DNA from 3 places in the Metabacillus elymi genome. Region 3 is predicted to be linked to each of the others. Evidence: a T-box and tRNA genes for the amino acid it is inferred to sense, from the RefSeq annotation. Region 3 holds a T-box; the other regions hold tRNA genes.
What was found. A T-box is a leader RNA that pairs with one kind of tRNA and senses whether it is charged. The one in region 3 lies ahead of trpS (tryptophan--tRNA ligase), so its partner is inferred to be a tRNA-Trp.

Region 1 (4,994 bases), 1.5 Mb from region 3:
TATTAAAAGCTTTTCGAAAATATTCCTCCCAGGGTTAAGGATTGCTACAATCGTTCTTCCTACATTAATGATTAACAATTTTTTACGATATAAATTTAGTTCGGATTTTAATAGTTCAGCACTTTCACAAGGTGCTCTAGAAATCTATTTAAAAAGTGGAATGTTTACTAGCCATCTCAAAAAAATAAAAGAGGTATACCATACTAAAATGCAAATCCTTCAAGAAGCCTGTGAGTTATTGCTACCGGCTGATACTCATTTTTCAAAACCGACTTCAGGATTCTATCTATCCATCAGTTTGCCCGAAAATGTGACAGCAAAACAGGTAGTTCATATGCTAAACGAGCAGCGTATATTTGTTGATGATGCCTCTAGAATGTTTTTGCCAGAATATAAAAAGGAAAATCTCCTTCGATTAAGCATCTCACAAGTGAACGAGAGTCAAATTAAACTAGGGGTAGAGCGATTGGCTCATTGTATTTCTTTAATTAACAGTAGAAAAAATCATATTACTCCAAATAACTTTTTACTCTTGTAGTATGGGTGAGTTTAATTGAGGGTAGCATCAGGATTATGCGGATTTTCAACGCTAAGAAAATATGCTTAAAACAGTTGTCTATGAAACTTAGGTTGAAAAGATATATTATTGCAATCTATTTATCAGCTTATTCAAAGGCACTCCATTTCTCGACTCTATCTTTTGAGGTTAGTTTGAGTTATTTCTACCAAGCTTATTCTCATTACCGATTTGCACATTAAACGAGGTGGTAGTATCAGCTGTTCCAATGTAACATCTTTCAACTAATGTAAGTTTCACTTCATCACCTATCTTAATTGCAGCAGATTTCCTAAATATAATAAAAACAACAAAGCGACCATTTCTATTCTAATCAGAATAAAAAGGTCGCTTATACGATTTCTACACTCATAATTTTTTCCCTTCAGTTCAGTTAATCCATTGTTTTACCAGCTTATCTTTTGAATGATCCTTAACATCAGCATTAAATTTATCAAATAAATAAGTTAAATAAGAATTTAATTCAAATCGGTCTCCCTTAACAAAATCAGATAAAATATGTTTTTTCTCCATCAATACATGTCTCCCTTCTTTATTCTTATCTACATGATTCCCAAACTATTAATATCTTATACATATAAAATAAAAAATCTTTATAAATTTTCTACGAAAAACAAAGCAAGTACTTCGATGCGATGGCTGTTATTTTATTAAATTTATTCATTTGCACCCTCTTCGATCTGATATTCCTTCTATTTCTTCAGAAAAAAATTTTGCAAGTTTTAAGAGAAAAATCGGGAAATTCATGGCTGATGCTGAGAATGATTGTAAGAATACTTCGAATTGAGTGGATGGCTTTGGAGATCGTGCTGGAAGCGATAGCTAAAGACCGATGTCGGAGGAGACACATAAGGACTTCTGCGAAAAGACATTGTTAGAATATTTAAAAGTGAAGATTTAAAGAAATAAACGTCTCCCCTTATAAAGGTTTATTCTTATTTGCGATCTACAGCTTTGTAAAGAGAATTCAATGCAAAAAAAAACTAATCCAAGTTAGATTAGTTTAAACGTGCCTTAGAGGTTTCGAACCTCTAACCGACGGCTTAGAAGGCTGTTGCTCTATCCAGTGCTAAAGGCACAAAATAAAATATTAAATGATGGGCCTAAATGGACTCGAACCATCGACCTCACGCTTATCAGGCGTGCGCTCTAACCAGCTGAGCTATAGGCCCATTTTAAAAATTGGAGCGGGTGAAGGGAATCGAACCCTCATCATCAGCTTGGAAGGCTGAGGTTTTACCACTAAACTACACCCGCAAGTAAATGGGGCGACTGATGGGAATCGAACCCACGAATGCCTGAACCACAATCAGGTGCGTTAACCACTTCGCCACAATCGCCACTATATTTTAAACTGGCAGGGGCAGTAGGAATCGAACCCACATCAAAGGTTTTGGAGACCTCTATTCTACCGTTAAACTATGCCCCTATTTTAAATGGTGGAGGGGGGCAGATTCGAACTGCCGAACCCTAAGGAGCGGATTTACAGTCCGCCGCGTTTAGCCACTTCGCTACCCCTCCACGTATTTTCAATATTTAGATAATTTATGTTAAATGGTGGCTCGGGACGGAATCGAACCGCCGACACATGGATTTTCAGTCCATTGCTCTACCAACTGAGCTACCGAGCCATTTAGTTTACGGCTTCCACTAAGCTTCGAATCTCTTCATCAGCTCCATCGCTCACATCCTCACTCACGTATTTACATACGCTCCGGTGTTCGCTCAGTCGCTTCCTCGACCTTCTCGCTTATTGAAACCCTTCTCCTTGAGACAAGGGAGTTTTAAAAATAAAAATGGCGGTCCGGACGGGACTCGAACCCGCGACCTCCTGCGTGACAGGCAGGCATTCTAACCAACTGAACTACCGGACCATTTGGTTGCACTAAAGCACTCCTATGTTTCCTTGCTAAGAAGTAAGAGCAACGGAGTTTCGTCAACTGAATTTGGTTGCGGGGACAGGATTTGAACCTGCGACCTTCGGGTTATGAGCCCGACGAGCTACCAGACTGCTCCACCCCGCGATAATAAAAATAATAAAAATAATAAAGATATCCTATGCATATTGTTTCTGCTTATACGGACCGTCCCGATTTCAGGAAGTAAATTCAAGATGCTGTTCAATCGGTACGCTGATGTTAATCAATGAAGCATATTCGTTCGTGCTCCACCCCGCGATAATAGAAATATAAATTTTAATTAAAAAAAGTATGGAGGAGGAAGGGGGATTCGAACCCCCGCGGGTTTTGACACCCCTGTCGGTTTTCAAGACCGATCCCTTCAGCCGGACTTGGGTATTCCTCCAAGTATATGGACCTTATATAACCAAAAACTTTGACTGGTCGGGAAGACAGGATTCGAACCTGCGACCCCTTGGTCCCAAACCAAGTGCTCTACCAAGCTGAGCTACTTCCCGGTTATATGGCGCGCCCGAGAGGAGTCGAACCCCTAACCTTTTGATCCGTAGTCAAACGCTCTATCCAATTGAGCTACGGGCGCATTAAATATATTTGTCTAGCTACGAAAGCCAAACCGTACGGCTGTTTCACTTCTTCCTGCGGAGTCAAACAACGACTCCTTCTCAGAAGCTCCAACATCCTATCGGTTTAAGCGGGCTTTCTCCGCTTTTCTAAGTGGTGCCGAGGACCGGAATCGAACCGGTACGGTAGTCACCTACCGCAGGATTTTAAGTCCTGTGCGTCTGCCAGTTCCGCCACCCCGGCACTTTGCTAATGTAGAAATGCGGGTGAAGGGACTTGAACCCCCACGTCACAAGGACACTAGATCCTAAGTCTAGCGCGTCTGCCAATTCCGCCACACCCGCAAGATGTGTATATGATGAGCCATGAAGGACTCGAACCTTCGACCCTCTGATTAAAAGTCAGATGCTCTACCAACTGAGCTAATGGCTCATTATAAAAATGAGTAGTATTATGTTGTTTTGCACTTGTGATGACGCCCATATTTCAGAAAGTCTAATCAAGTAGTAGTTCAATATGTGCGCTGAAGTATCGCTTTGATGCTTATTCGATCGTGCTCTACCAACTGAGCTAATGGCTCATATATAAATAATAAAGTGGTGCCGGCAAGAGGACTTGAACCCCCAACCTACTGATTACAAGTCAGTTGCTCTACCAGTTGAGCTACACCGGCACAATAAATTTAGATGGTGGAGGATGACGGGATCGAACCGCCGACCCTCTGCTTGTAAGGCAGATGCTCTCCCAGCTGAGCTAATCCTCCAAATGGTGACCCGTACGGGATTCGAACCCGTGTTACCGCCGTGAAAGGGCGGTGTCTTAACCGCTTGACCAACGGGCCAATTACAAAAACAAACAAAATAATAGCCCCGAATAAGGGGCTTTTGCCTGGCAACGTCCTACTCTCACAGGGGGAAACCCCCAACTACCATCGGCGCTGAAGAGCTTAACTTCCGTGTTCGGCATGGGAACGGGTGTGGCCTCTTCGCCATCATTACCAGACAAATTTAATTGAAAGGTTGTTCCTTCAAAACTAGATAACGATTTACAATTCAATTCACTTCATTTAACGCTTTTATTAGGTTAAGTCCTCGATCGATTAGTATCTGTCAGCTCCACACGTCACCGCGCTTCCACCTCAGACCTATCAACCTGATCATCTTTCAGGGATCTTACTAGCTTACGCTATGGGAAATCTCATCTTGAGGGGGCTTCATGCTTAGATGCTTTCAGCACTTATCCCTTCCGCACATAGCTACCCAGCTATGCCTTTGGCAAGACAACTGGTACACCAGCGGTGCGTCCATCCCGGTCCTCTCGTACTAAGGACAGCTCCTCTCAAATTTCCTACGCCCACGACGGATAGGGACCGAACTGTCTCACGACGTTCTGAACCCAGCTCGCGTACCGCTTTAATGGGCGAACAGCCCAACCCTTGGGACCGACTACAGCCCCAGGATGCGATGAGCCGACATCGAGGTGCCAAACCTCCCCGTCGATGTGGACTCTTGGGGGAGATAAGCCTGTTATCCCCGGGGTAGCTTTTATCCGTTGAGCGATGGCCCTTCCATGCGGAACCACCGGATCACTAAGCCCGACTTTCGTCCCTGCTCGACTTGTAGGTCTCGCAGTCAAGCTCCCTTGTGCCTTTACACTCTACGAATGATTTCCAACCATTCTGAGGGAACCTTTGGGCGCCTCCGTTACATTTTAGGAGGCGACCGCCCCAGTCAAACTGCCCACCTGACACTGTCTCCCAGCCCGATAAGGGCTGTGGGTTAGAATTTCAATACAGCCAGGGTAGTATCCCACCGACGCCTCCACCGAAGCTAGCGCTCCGGCTTCTCAGGCTCCTACCTATCCTGTACAAGCTGTACCAAAATTCAATATCAGGCTACAGTAAAGCTCCACGGGGTCTTTCCGTCCTGTCGCGGGTA
Region 2 (4,994 bases), 290 kb from region 3:
GCCGCAGTGAATAGGCCCAGGCGACTGTTTAGCAAAAACACAGGTCTCTGCGAAGCCGCAAGGCGAAGTATAGGGGCTGACGCCTGCCCGGTGCTGGAAGGTTAAGGGGAGAGGTTAGCGTAAGCGAAGCTTTGAACCGAAGCCCCAGTAAACGGCGGCCGTAACTATAACGGTCCTAAGGTAGCGAAATTCCTTGTCGGGTAAGTTCCGACCCGCACGAAAGGCGTAACGATCTGGGCACTGTCTCAACGAGAGACTCGGTGAAATTATAGTACCTGTGAAGATGCAGGTTACCCGCGACAGGACGGAAAGACCCCGTGGAGCTTTACTGTAGCCTGATATTGAATTTTGGTACAGCTTGTACAGGATAGGTAGGAGCCTGAGAAGCCGGAGCGCTAGCTTCGGTGGAGGCGTCGGTGGGATACTACCCTGGCTGTATTGAAATTCTAACCCACAGCCCTTATCGGGCTGGGAGACAGTGTCAGGTGGGCAGTTTGACTGGGGCGGTCGCCTCCTAAAATGTAACGGAGGCGCCCAAAGGTTCCCTCAGAATGGTTGGAAATCATTCGTAGAGTGTAAAGGCACAAGGGAGCTTGACTGCGAGACCTACAAGTCGAGCAGGGACGAAAGTCGGGCTTAGTGATCCGGTGGTTCCGCATGGAAGGGCCATCGCTCAACGGATAAAAGCTACCCCGGGGATAACAGGCTTATCTCCCCCAAGAGTCCACATCGACGGGGAGGTTTGGCACCTCGATGTCGGCTCATCGCATCCTGGGGCTGTAGTCGGTCCCAAGGGTTGGGCTGTTCGCCCATTAAAGCGGTACGCGAGCTGGGTTCAGAACGTCGTGAGACAGTTCGGTCCCTATCCGTCGTGGGCGTAGGAAATTTGAGAGGAGCTGTCCTTAGTACGAGAGGACCGGGATGGACGCACCGCTGGTGTACCAGTTGTCTTGCCAAAGGCATAGCTGGGTAGCTATGTGCGGAAGGGATAAGTGCTGAAAGCATCTAAGCATGAAGCCCCCCTCAAGATGAGATTTCCCATAGCGTAAGCTAGTAAGATCCCTGAAAGATGATCAGGTTGATAGGTCTGAGGTGGAAGCGCGGTGACGTGTGGAGCTGACAGATACTAATCGATCGAGGACTTAACCTAATAAAAGCGTTAAATGAATTGAATTGAATTGTGAATCGTTATCTAGTTTTGAAGGAATATAAAAAGTTTAAAAAAACACTTGAAATATTCTTCTAAAATAGTATAATAGTCTTTGTCACAAATGTCTGGTGATGATGGCGAAGAGGTCACACCCGTTCCCATGCCGAACACGGAAGTTAAGCTCTTCAGCGCCGATGGTAGTTGGGGGTTTCCCCCTGTGAGAGTAGGACGTCGCCAGGCTGTTATATTATATTATTCCGCAGTAGCTCAGTGGTAGAGCTATCGGCTGTTAACCGATCGGTCGTAGGTTCGAGTCCTACCTGCGGAGCCATTTTGGAGAGCTGTCCGAGTGGCCGAAGGAGCACGATTGGAAATCGTGTAGGCGGTGTAAGCTGTCTCAAGGGTTCAAATCCCTTGCTCTCCGCCACTACTTATAATAAATAATGGCCCGTTGGTCAAGCGGTTAAGACACCGCCCTTTCACGGCGGTAACACGGGTTCGAATCCCGTACGGGTCACCATATGGAGGATTAGCTCAGCTGGGAGAGCATCTGCCTTACAAGCAGAGGGTCGGCGGTTCGATCCCGTCATCCTCCACCATTTTAAAACCTAGAACAACTATTATTATCGCGGGGTGGAGCAGTCTGGTAGCTCGTCGGGCTCATAACCCGAAGGTCGCAGGTTCAAATCCTGTCCCCGCAACCAAATGGTCCGGTAGTTCAGTTGGTTAGAATGCCTGCCTGTCACGCAGGAGGTCGCGGGTTCGAGTCCCGTCCGGACCGCCATTTTCTTAAGTTACTTTTCTCAAGTAAAAGGGTTTCGATAAACGAGAAGATCAAGGAAGCGATTGAACGATCACCGGAGCGTATGTCAATACGTGAGGATGTGAGTGAAAGAGCTGACGCAGAGGTTCGAAGTTTAGCGGAAGCCGTAAACTCAATATGGCTCGGTAGCTCAGTTGGTAGAGCAATGGACTGAAAATCCATGTGTCGGCGGTTCGATTCCGTCCCGAGCCACCTTTAAAGAAAAGATTTTGAAATTTAAGTACGCCGGTGTAGCTCAACTGGTAGAGCAACTGACTTGTAATCAGTAGGTTGGGGGTTCAAGTCCTCTTGCCGGCACTGTTTCACACATATGGAGGGGTAGCGAAGTGGCTAAACGCGGCGGACTGTAAATCCGCTCCTTAGGGTTCGGCAGTTCGAATCTGCCCCCCTCCACCATTTAAAATAGGGGCATAGTTTAACGGTAGAATAGAGGTCTCCAAAACCTTTGGTGTGGGTTCGATTCCTACTGCCCCTGCCAATTTAAAATATAGTGGCGATTGTGGCGAAGTGGTTAACGCACCTGATTGTGGTTCAGGCATTCGTGGGTTCGATTCCCATCAGTCGCCCCATTTATTTTATATTAAAAATAACTCTCATGAAAATTCATCGATGGGCTATAGCCAAGCGGTAAGGCATCGCACTTTGACTGCGACATGCGTTGGTTCGAATCCAGCTAGCCCAGCCATTTCTTATACACATTTTCGTTTCTCTTGCATAGGCTAGAGTATACGGTTAAATAAGTTAGATTGCGGAAGTAGTTCAGTGGTAGAACACCACCTTGCCAAGGTGGGGGTCGCGGGTTCGAATCCCGTCTTCCGCTCCAGTTTTATGAATGGCGGCATAGCCAAGTGGTAAGGCAGAGGTCTGCAAAACCTTTATCACCGGTTCAAATCCGGTTGCCGCCTCCATTTAAACTACACCCTTGCCGGGGTGGCGGAACTGGCAGACGCACAGGACTTAAAATCCTGCGGTAGGTGACTACCGTACCGGTTCGATTCCGGTCCTCGGCACTTTTGATTTTATTTTTTTTGCCAGTGTGGCGGAATTGGCAGACGCGCACGACTCAAAATCGTGTTCCGTGAGGAGTGTCGGTTCGACCCCGACCACTGGTATCAAATGGAATTCTCGAACGTTATAGCGACGTTATTTCAGCGTAATTATTCGCAGAAATAACGTCGCTTTTTTGCGTTTAAGGCTATGATAAATGTAGATATATATTCAAACCCGTAAATACGAATTTATAACTTAAGCAGCATTTACTAAAAAATAAGAATCACATAACTATTGCTTTATTAGAGGATAATAATCTAAGAGGTGATAATATGGAAAAAGATAAATTAAAACTCACATCTTCCGAAATAGGAACATTGTGGGGAGAATATGTAAACGGAACAATGACAGATGTAGTAAATAGATATATGTTCTCTATAATTGAGGATGAGTCAATAAAAAATATTTTTGAGGATGCTATCAAGACCTTCGAAAAACAAAAGAAACAAATCGTGATTATTATGGAAAACGAAGGGTTTCCAGTTCCAATTGGATTTACTGAATCTGACCTCAACAAAGGTGCAGAAAGACTGTTTACTGATATATTTTGCTTAAATTATTTACATATCATGACTTTACATGGTTTGCTCGGTCATATCACTTCATTAGGTGTTTCTGTTAGAAAAGACTTACGAGATTATTACGATTCATTCGATAACGATGCAAAAAAAATGTATCATCAAACTATTGAATTGTTGCTTGAGAAAGGGAATTTTCAAAGAGACCCTTTATTTTATCCTTCGAGGAACCCTGAATTTATTTCTAGCCAAGATTTCACAGATGGATTTTTCGGAAAAGGGAGACGTTTAGCTGCAACAGAAATCATCAGTATTTCTTTCAACCTTAAAAAGAGTATTATGGCTAAAACTCTTTCTATTGGATTTAGTCAGGTCTCTCAATCAAAAGAAGTAAGAAAGTTTTTAGAGAGGTCTGAGAAAACAGCTGATGGTCAAATACAATCCCTTACAAAAATAATGCACAAGGATAATTTACCAGCTCCTAAGTCGTGGGAAACAGAAGTGACAACTTCAACGGACTCTCCTTTTTCTGATAAGTTAATGTTGTATCATATGGGCTTCTTGTTTCAAGCTGCACAATTGTATCACGGGGCAGGTTTAGCATCAGCCATGAGAACAGACCTTGCAACGGTTTATGAAGGTGTCATACTTAAAAATCTAATTGTAACAAAAGAATGGTTTAATATTATGGTGAAAAATAAATGGTTAGAACAACCACCACTTGCTCCTAATAGAAAAGAAATTGCAAAAGAAAAATAATAAATACATTGTTACATGGTATGTATAAGTGAATAAGAGTCCATTTGAAAGACTTATGTGGAGCATCGCACTTCCTGGATTTGGAGTATTTAAAGGGTAAGTATTTTAAAGGCACAGTTTTATTGATACTAAAATTTCTGATTAATGTACAAGCCAATTTTAACCAGGTAATACTTCTAAGTTTTCATGGTGAAATTTGTGGTGCCATAAAAGATGCAGATTATCAGTGGTTGATGTTTTATTCTTATTGGTTCCTGTTTGGTTAGCCAATGTTATTTTTGATTCGAGGAATATCGATTGGAATAGTTATTCAAAAAATCATGATATTAACACTTCATAAAAAATGCTATATTTATTCGCCTTTTTCCGCTCATTACACACGTAACAGCATAAATAAAAGAGCCTATTAACCATGATTGTAAATATGCCAATGGTTGTAGGCCTTTATTTAACTTGTCACTACTTACACTTTATGATTATCGGTGTGGCGGAATTGGCAGACGCTCACGACTCAAAATCGAATTCCTCGGTTAAATGCTCAAGAAATTGATATTGCCGTTGAGCTAATCGAGTTTAATACGCGGACATTTGAAGGTACGAAGTCGGTATTGATAGCCGATGCCGTGCGGGAAAGTTTATTTGAAGATACAATAATACTCCGGGGGGTTAAGTGCAAAGAATATTTGAAACTTAT
Region 3 (4,994 bases):
TCACTAACTTCAGGATCACCATCAGCCATACCAGGTACTACTTCTTGGTTAGGATCAAGACGATATAATCCTTCCATTACATTGTTCATTGTAGTGAAACTAACTGTATCTTGGGCCATAACGCTATCCATTGATGGAATCGCTTGTGATTCTAATGCTTTAATTTCTTGTGTTGCTTCTTTACCTTCATCAGCACCAGTATCTGTCTCTTTCCCAGTATCCCCGCCACCGTTACATGCTGCTAAGAACATACTGAGTACTAGTGTTAAAGCTAAAAGTAGAAAATATTTCGACCTTTTCACTAATAGACCTCCCTTTTATTTATACAAGTTGTACTTACAACGTTATTATACAAGTATTCAAACAATTGTGCATTTATTTTTTTAATAAAATTTACACAAATGCAACAATATTAAGAATTCAAGAGAAAAAAATAGTTCTAAATACCCACTTAACTTTACATAACCTTTATCATTTTACTTACAAACGCTTTAACGCGTTGACTTGTAAAGGGTTACATAATCTAACAAATATTCTCCCTATCCAAATGCAATTTACTACACAATTCGACAACTATCTTGTGAATATTCATTCAAATTGCATTATCAGAATAACTTTATTTCTATTTTTAGCTCCACCACCTTTCATTTGATATAATGGTTATTAACGTATATTGGAAAGAGAGTGGTTTAAATTGCTCCAAAAAAGAACATTTACTCTATTTATTGTGTCTCTATGTACAACAATCTTACTTTCTTTTTTCATTTACCAAAAATTAACTTTACTATCATTCATTAATATTTCATTTATTATAGCTGGTTCTTTATTATTCTTATCACTTTTAACCATGACTGTTAAAGGTGGCTTCTTTGATGGAATTTCTTATGGATTTCGCAGAATGTTTATATCAAAGGGTCAAGAGCTATCAAAAAAGGAAATTAATGAAATGACCCCTGTCTCTGAGTTATTGAATTTCGATCATTCTCCGATTCTTTTTTGTGGTCTTCTCATGACAGCTATCATGCTAGTAGCTCTTTTTATTTACTATTTATAGCCCTTTTCTTGAAAAGATTTGCAAAAATTCACTCCATTTCTTATAATAAGAAAAAAATAGTTAAGCTATGACAAAGAATAGTACATACAAGATTCATTTAAAGAGAGCCTGTGGTTGCTGTGAACAGGTACTGAACAGTATGGAATGGACTTTTGAGCTTCTGTGCAGAAAATAGTACGTGCAGACGTAATCTTGCGTTAAAGATTGAAGTGATTTCTACTGTTTAGAAATAAGTAGGGTGGCACCGCGGTCCATCGTCCCTATCAATTGGGTACGAGTGGGCTTATTTTATTTGAAAAGCGGAAGCGCCTTGTTCAGCCCCTACAAGCACAAGACGATTATCACAGAAAGGTGTTCGTTACCTTTCAGTGATAATTGGCTTGTGACCTCGAGGGGCTAGGCGCTGTAGCTAGACACGAATACTAAGTACAAAACTCACTTGATTAAAACTTAATACTAATTAAATCAGGAGGATAAACATGAAAACAATTTTTTCAGGTATTCAACCGAGCGGATCAGTTACATTAGGGAATTATATTGGGGCATTGAAACAGTTTGTCGATTTACAAAATGAATATAATTGTTACTTCTGTATCGTTGATCAACATGCAATTACAGTTGCTCAAGATCGACTCAATTTAAGAAAAAACATTAAAAGTCTTGCCGCACTTTATTTAGCTGTTGGCTTAGATCCTGAAAAAGTGACACTTTTCATTCAATCAGAGGTTCCGGCTCACGCTCAGGCAGGATGGATGTTACAATGTGTCGCTTATATCGGTGAACTCGAAAGAATGACACAGTTTAAAGATAAATCTCAAGGTAAAGAAGCTGTTTCAGCCGGGCTTCTCACATACCCACCATTAATGGCTGCAGATATTCTGCTATATAATACTGATCTAGTACCTGTAGGTGAGGACCAGAAACAACATTTAGAATTAACGAGAGATCTAGCTGAACGATTTAACAAAAAATATAATGACATCTTTACAATCCCTGAAGTACGTATACCAAAAGTAGGTGCTCGAATAATGTCACTTGCAGAGCCTACCAAGAAAATGAGTAAATCAGATGCAAACCAAAAAGCATTTATCACATTATTAGATGAACCAAAGCAAATCGAAAAAAAGATCAAAAGTGCCGTAACCGACTCAGATGGAATTGTAAAATATGACAAAGAAAATAAACCCGGTGTTTCAAATCTCTTGTCTATATATTCCATCTTAAATAATGAGTCTATCGAGCAAATTGAAGCAAGGTATGAAGGTAAAGGCTATGGAGATTTTAAAAATGATGTTGCAGAAGTGGTTGTAAACACATTAACACCAATTCAAGAAAGATATAAACAACTAATGGAATCTGATGAATTGGACCGAATATTAGACCAAGGTGCTGAAAAAGCGAATGCTGTTGCAAATAAAATGGTGAGAAAAATGGAAAATGCTATGGGATTAGGTCGAAAAAGGAAATAATGACATAACAATATAACAGCCTAAAGAAATATCAGATCATTATAGTTCCTATCTCAACTTAAGATAGGAACTATTTTTTACAACTGCCCCCAAAACTTTATCATCATGATTTCTCTTTCATAAGTCCTTCAACTATATCCTACATTAAAAACGATGTGAGCTGAACGTTAATCAACATTCAGCTCACATCGTCTTTTTTATATGGTTTCTTAGCTTGTCCACACTAGTTAACCTTTGATTCATGCTCCATATCCCAGAGCTTTTCAAAGAAGGGTTGTCCCTTAATTAAGCGTTCACAAAGTTGAATATGCTTATGAGACCATCCATTCAATGTTTCTTCATATAGCTTTTGCCATACTTCATTAAATTCTCTTTCTTGAATGTCACCATACTTCGTTGGGTTCCATTCAGTGTACCAGTACTTTACCTCTGCTGCATTTTTCGTCCCTTGTAATTGATCAAGAGCCATAAATAAGAGCTGTTTTAATTGTCGTTCTTTTCTTGTTAAACCACGTACATACTCTGGTGCCAACGACAAAATATGATAGTCCTTTTCTTCTGATCCATTTTTAATGAATTCAGTCGAATATTCTTCAGGCTCAATATCCTTGACCATTTCAAATACAAGCTGCTCCTGACGTGGAATAATCCGACTTTTGCGAATTGGAATGGTATATCCAATTGTGTCTACTGCTAATATTCCAATTCCGTCTGTAACAATAAAGCAGTAATCTAGTTGAATTCTCTCATGGTTTTTTCTTATATAAGCCTTTTGAAAAATATCTTTTAATAGACCAGGTGGTAACTCCGATAAGTTATTTTCTATGTAGTCAAAAAGTAAGGAATTAACCTTTAAAAGGGGGACCTGATCAAGGAGTTCAACGCTATCATCCTTTCTCCATTCATGAAAATGACAGACGTTGTACCCGTTCTCTTCACCTTCAAACCAATTTACCCAAACATCATGAAGAAATAACATATTTTTACCCCTCACTTCAGTACCATTTGTCAAACAGTATAGGCAAAAAATAAATAATTTATTCCAATCAATGCAGATAATACATAGATTTATTTCACTTATTTTGTATTTTAACCTTGTCCTTAATTATCACTATGATGCATGTCATGAAGATATGATTAATAAAAAGAGATTAACGTTTTGAATGAGTTAAAAATACTTCAGCAGGTGTACCTAATAGCTCTTTTGCATTTTCACCTGAATGTTTCATATAGTTTTTAACAAGATAATAGCCTACTGCATAGCCAAGCATAGTAGGGTATAAGCCTGTTCCAAACATAAGTTGTGTAAATTTGTGATTTTCTCTAGTTACATCTCGTTGTGGATTTATAATCCTTTCAAGAAATCGTTCACACTGATTATCTGAATAGAGATTTGTCCATGAAGATACATTGCGTTCCCCCATCTTTTCACGAACTGCATTTTCTGCTAGCCCCTCTAGAATCATCGTATCGATTATCGTGAACTTTGTTTCTTGCTTTTTTAAGGCTGCAAGACGACAAACATGATGATATTCATGAATGAATAATGACCTAATATCAATTTTTAATGTCTCCGATGATAAAAACAAAAACAACTTATCCTTAAAGGCTAAGCCCGATCTTCCTTTATATTCTGTTTCGATTTTCCGATTATTCTGATCACAAGGAAAAATGAAAATTGGAATATTCGGCCCATTCCATTCCATTTTCAGCTTTCTTTCTTCTCCTCTTACGAATGAAAAAACTTTTTCTTTTTCCTGGAAATCTATCCACTTATCATGTTGCTGTTTTCCTTTATACATCCCAAATGAATGTAAGTATTTTGCGATCTCACTTTCATTACTATCCGTAAAATAAGTGCTTAATTTTTTACAGATATCTATTTGATTTGGACTTTCCTTTAACCACTCAATTGTATTGATAACACTCATCGTAACACCCCTTCCTTTGTTATCGTATGTGAACTTTAGAAGGAGTGTTCTTTTTTATAGGCTCATCCTTTTAATATACGAAAAAGGACCTAACAAAGGTCAGGTCCCGGATTTTTCTTATGCATCATATTTTTTAAAGATAATCGTTGCGTTATGTCCACCAAAGCCTAATGAGTTACTTAAAGCTGCATTCACTTCTTGTTTTCTAGCCTCATTAGGAACATAATCTAGATCACATTCTGGATCAGGTGTTTGATAATTTATAGTTGGAGGAATAATTCCTTCTTTTATTGCTAAAATGCTAAAAATTGCTTCAACTCCACCGGCTGCACCTAATAGATGACCTGTCATCGATTTTGTTGAGCTAATCGCCAGTTTGTTGGCATGATCTCCAAATACTTCTTTTATTGCTAATGTTTCAAATTTATCATTGTAAGGAGTACTTGTTCCATGTGCATTGATATAATCAATATCTGTAAGGTTAAGTCCACTACCCTCAACAGCTTGCTTCATCGCTCTTGCACCACCCTCACCATTTGG

Region 1: it encodes a tRNA-Trp, which carries the amino acid that the T-box ahead of trpS (tryptophan--tRNA ligase) is inferred to sense. The anticodon was not compared.
Region 2: it encodes a tRNA-Trp, which carries the amino acid that the T-box ahead of trpS (tryptophan--tRNA ligase) is inferred to sense. The anticodon was not compared.

What each region holds. Positions count from the first base shown of each region.
Region 1 is NZ_CP055263.1:1,305,000-1,309,993, forward strand. Features, by position in the region: gene HUW50_RS06295 (aminotransferase-like domain-containing protein) at 1-538, shown strand, start outside; gene HUW50_RS06300 (hypothetical protein) at 947-1,090, opposite strand; tRNA gene HUW50_RS06305 (tRNA-Arg) at 1,586-1,656, opposite strand; tRNA gene HUW50_RS06310 (tRNA-Ile) at 1,676-1,749, opposite strand; tRNA gene HUW50_RS06315 (tRNA-Gly) at 1,761-1,834, opposite strand; tRNA gene HUW50_RS06320 (tRNA-His) at 1,842-1,917, opposite strand; tRNA gene HUW50_RS06325 (tRNA-Trp) at 1,933-2,006, opposite strand; tRNA gene HUW50_RS06330 (tRNA-Tyr) at 2,015-2,098, opposite strand; tRNA gene HUW50_RS06335 (tRNA-Phe) at 2,133-2,208, opposite strand; tRNA gene HUW50_RS06340 (tRNA-Asp) at 2,375-2,451, opposite strand; tRNA gene HUW50_RS06345 (tRNA-Met) at 2,525-2,601, opposite strand; tRNA gene HUW50_RS06350 (tRNA-Ser) at 2,789-2,881, opposite strand; tRNA gene HUW50_RS06355 (tRNA-Pro) at 2,917-2,993, opposite strand; tRNA gene HUW50_RS06360 (tRNA-Arg) at 3,000-3,076, opposite strand; tRNA gene HUW50_RS06365 (tRNA-Leu) at 3,212-3,300, opposite strand; tRNA gene HUW50_RS06370 (tRNA-Leu) at 3,319-3,401, opposite strand; tRNA gene HUW50_RS06375 (tRNA-Lys) at 3,417-3,489, opposite strand; tRNA gene HUW50_RS06380 (tRNA-Thr) at 3,655-3,730, opposite strand; tRNA gene HUW50_RS06385 (tRNA-Val) at 3,745-3,820, opposite strand; tRNA gene HUW50_RS06390 (tRNA-Glu) at 3,824-3,898, opposite strand; rRNA gene rrf (5S ribosomal RNA) at 3,944-4,059, opposite strand; rRNA gene HUW50_RS06400 (23S ribosomal RNA) at 4,137-4,994, opposite strand, start outside.
Region 2 is NZ_CP055263.1:2,556,304-2,561,297, forward strand. Features, by position in the region: rRNA gene HUW50_RS12100 (23S ribosomal RNA) at 1-1,150, shown strand, start outside; rRNA gene rrf (5S ribosomal RNA) at 1,275-1,390, shown strand; tRNA gene HUW50_RS12110 (tRNA-Asn) at 1,407-1,481, shown strand; tRNA gene HUW50_RS12115 (tRNA-Ser) at 1,486-1,577, shown strand; tRNA gene HUW50_RS12120 (tRNA-Glu) at 1,596-1,670, shown strand; tRNA gene HUW50_RS12125 (tRNA-Val) at 1,674-1,749, shown strand; tRNA gene HUW50_RS12130 (tRNA-Met) at 1,778-1,854, shown strand; tRNA gene HUW50_RS12135 (tRNA-Asp) at 1,858-1,934, shown strand; tRNA gene HUW50_RS12140 (tRNA-Phe) at 2,093-2,165, shown strand; tRNA gene HUW50_RS12145 (tRNA-Thr) at 2,198-2,270, shown strand; tRNA gene HUW50_RS12150 (tRNA-Tyr) at 2,286-2,369, shown strand; tRNA gene HUW50_RS12155 (tRNA-Trp) at 2,378-2,451, shown strand; tRNA gene HUW50_RS12160 (tRNA-His) at 2,467-2,542, shown strand; tRNA gene HUW50_RS12165 (tRNA-Gln) at 2,584-2,658, shown strand; tRNA gene HUW50_RS12170 (tRNA-Gly) at 2,722-2,796, shown strand; tRNA gene HUW50_RS12175 (tRNA-Cys) at 2,808-2,881, shown strand; tRNA gene HUW50_RS12180 (tRNA-Leu) at 2,898-2,983, shown strand; tRNA gene HUW50_RS12185 (tRNA-Leu) at 3,004-3,085, shown strand; gene HUW50_RS12190 (DUF3231 family protein) at 3,296-4,300, shown strand.
Region 3 is NZ_CP055263.1:2,844,717-2,849,710, reverse strand. Features, by position in the region: gene HUW50_RS13595 (peptide ABC transporter substrate-binding protein) at 1-302, opposite strand, end outside; gene HUW50_RS13590 (DUF3899 domain-containing protein) at 695-1,054, shown strand; T-box leader at 1,113-1,319, shown strand; gene trpS (tryptophan--tRNA ligase) at 1,534-2,523, shown strand; gene HUW50_RS13580 (YjbA family protein) at 2,747-3,502, opposite strand; gene HUW50_RS13575 (DUF2268 domain-containing putative Zn-dependent protease) at 3,675-4,454, opposite strand; gene fabF (beta-ketoacyl-ACP synthase II) at 4,572-4,994, opposite strand, start outside.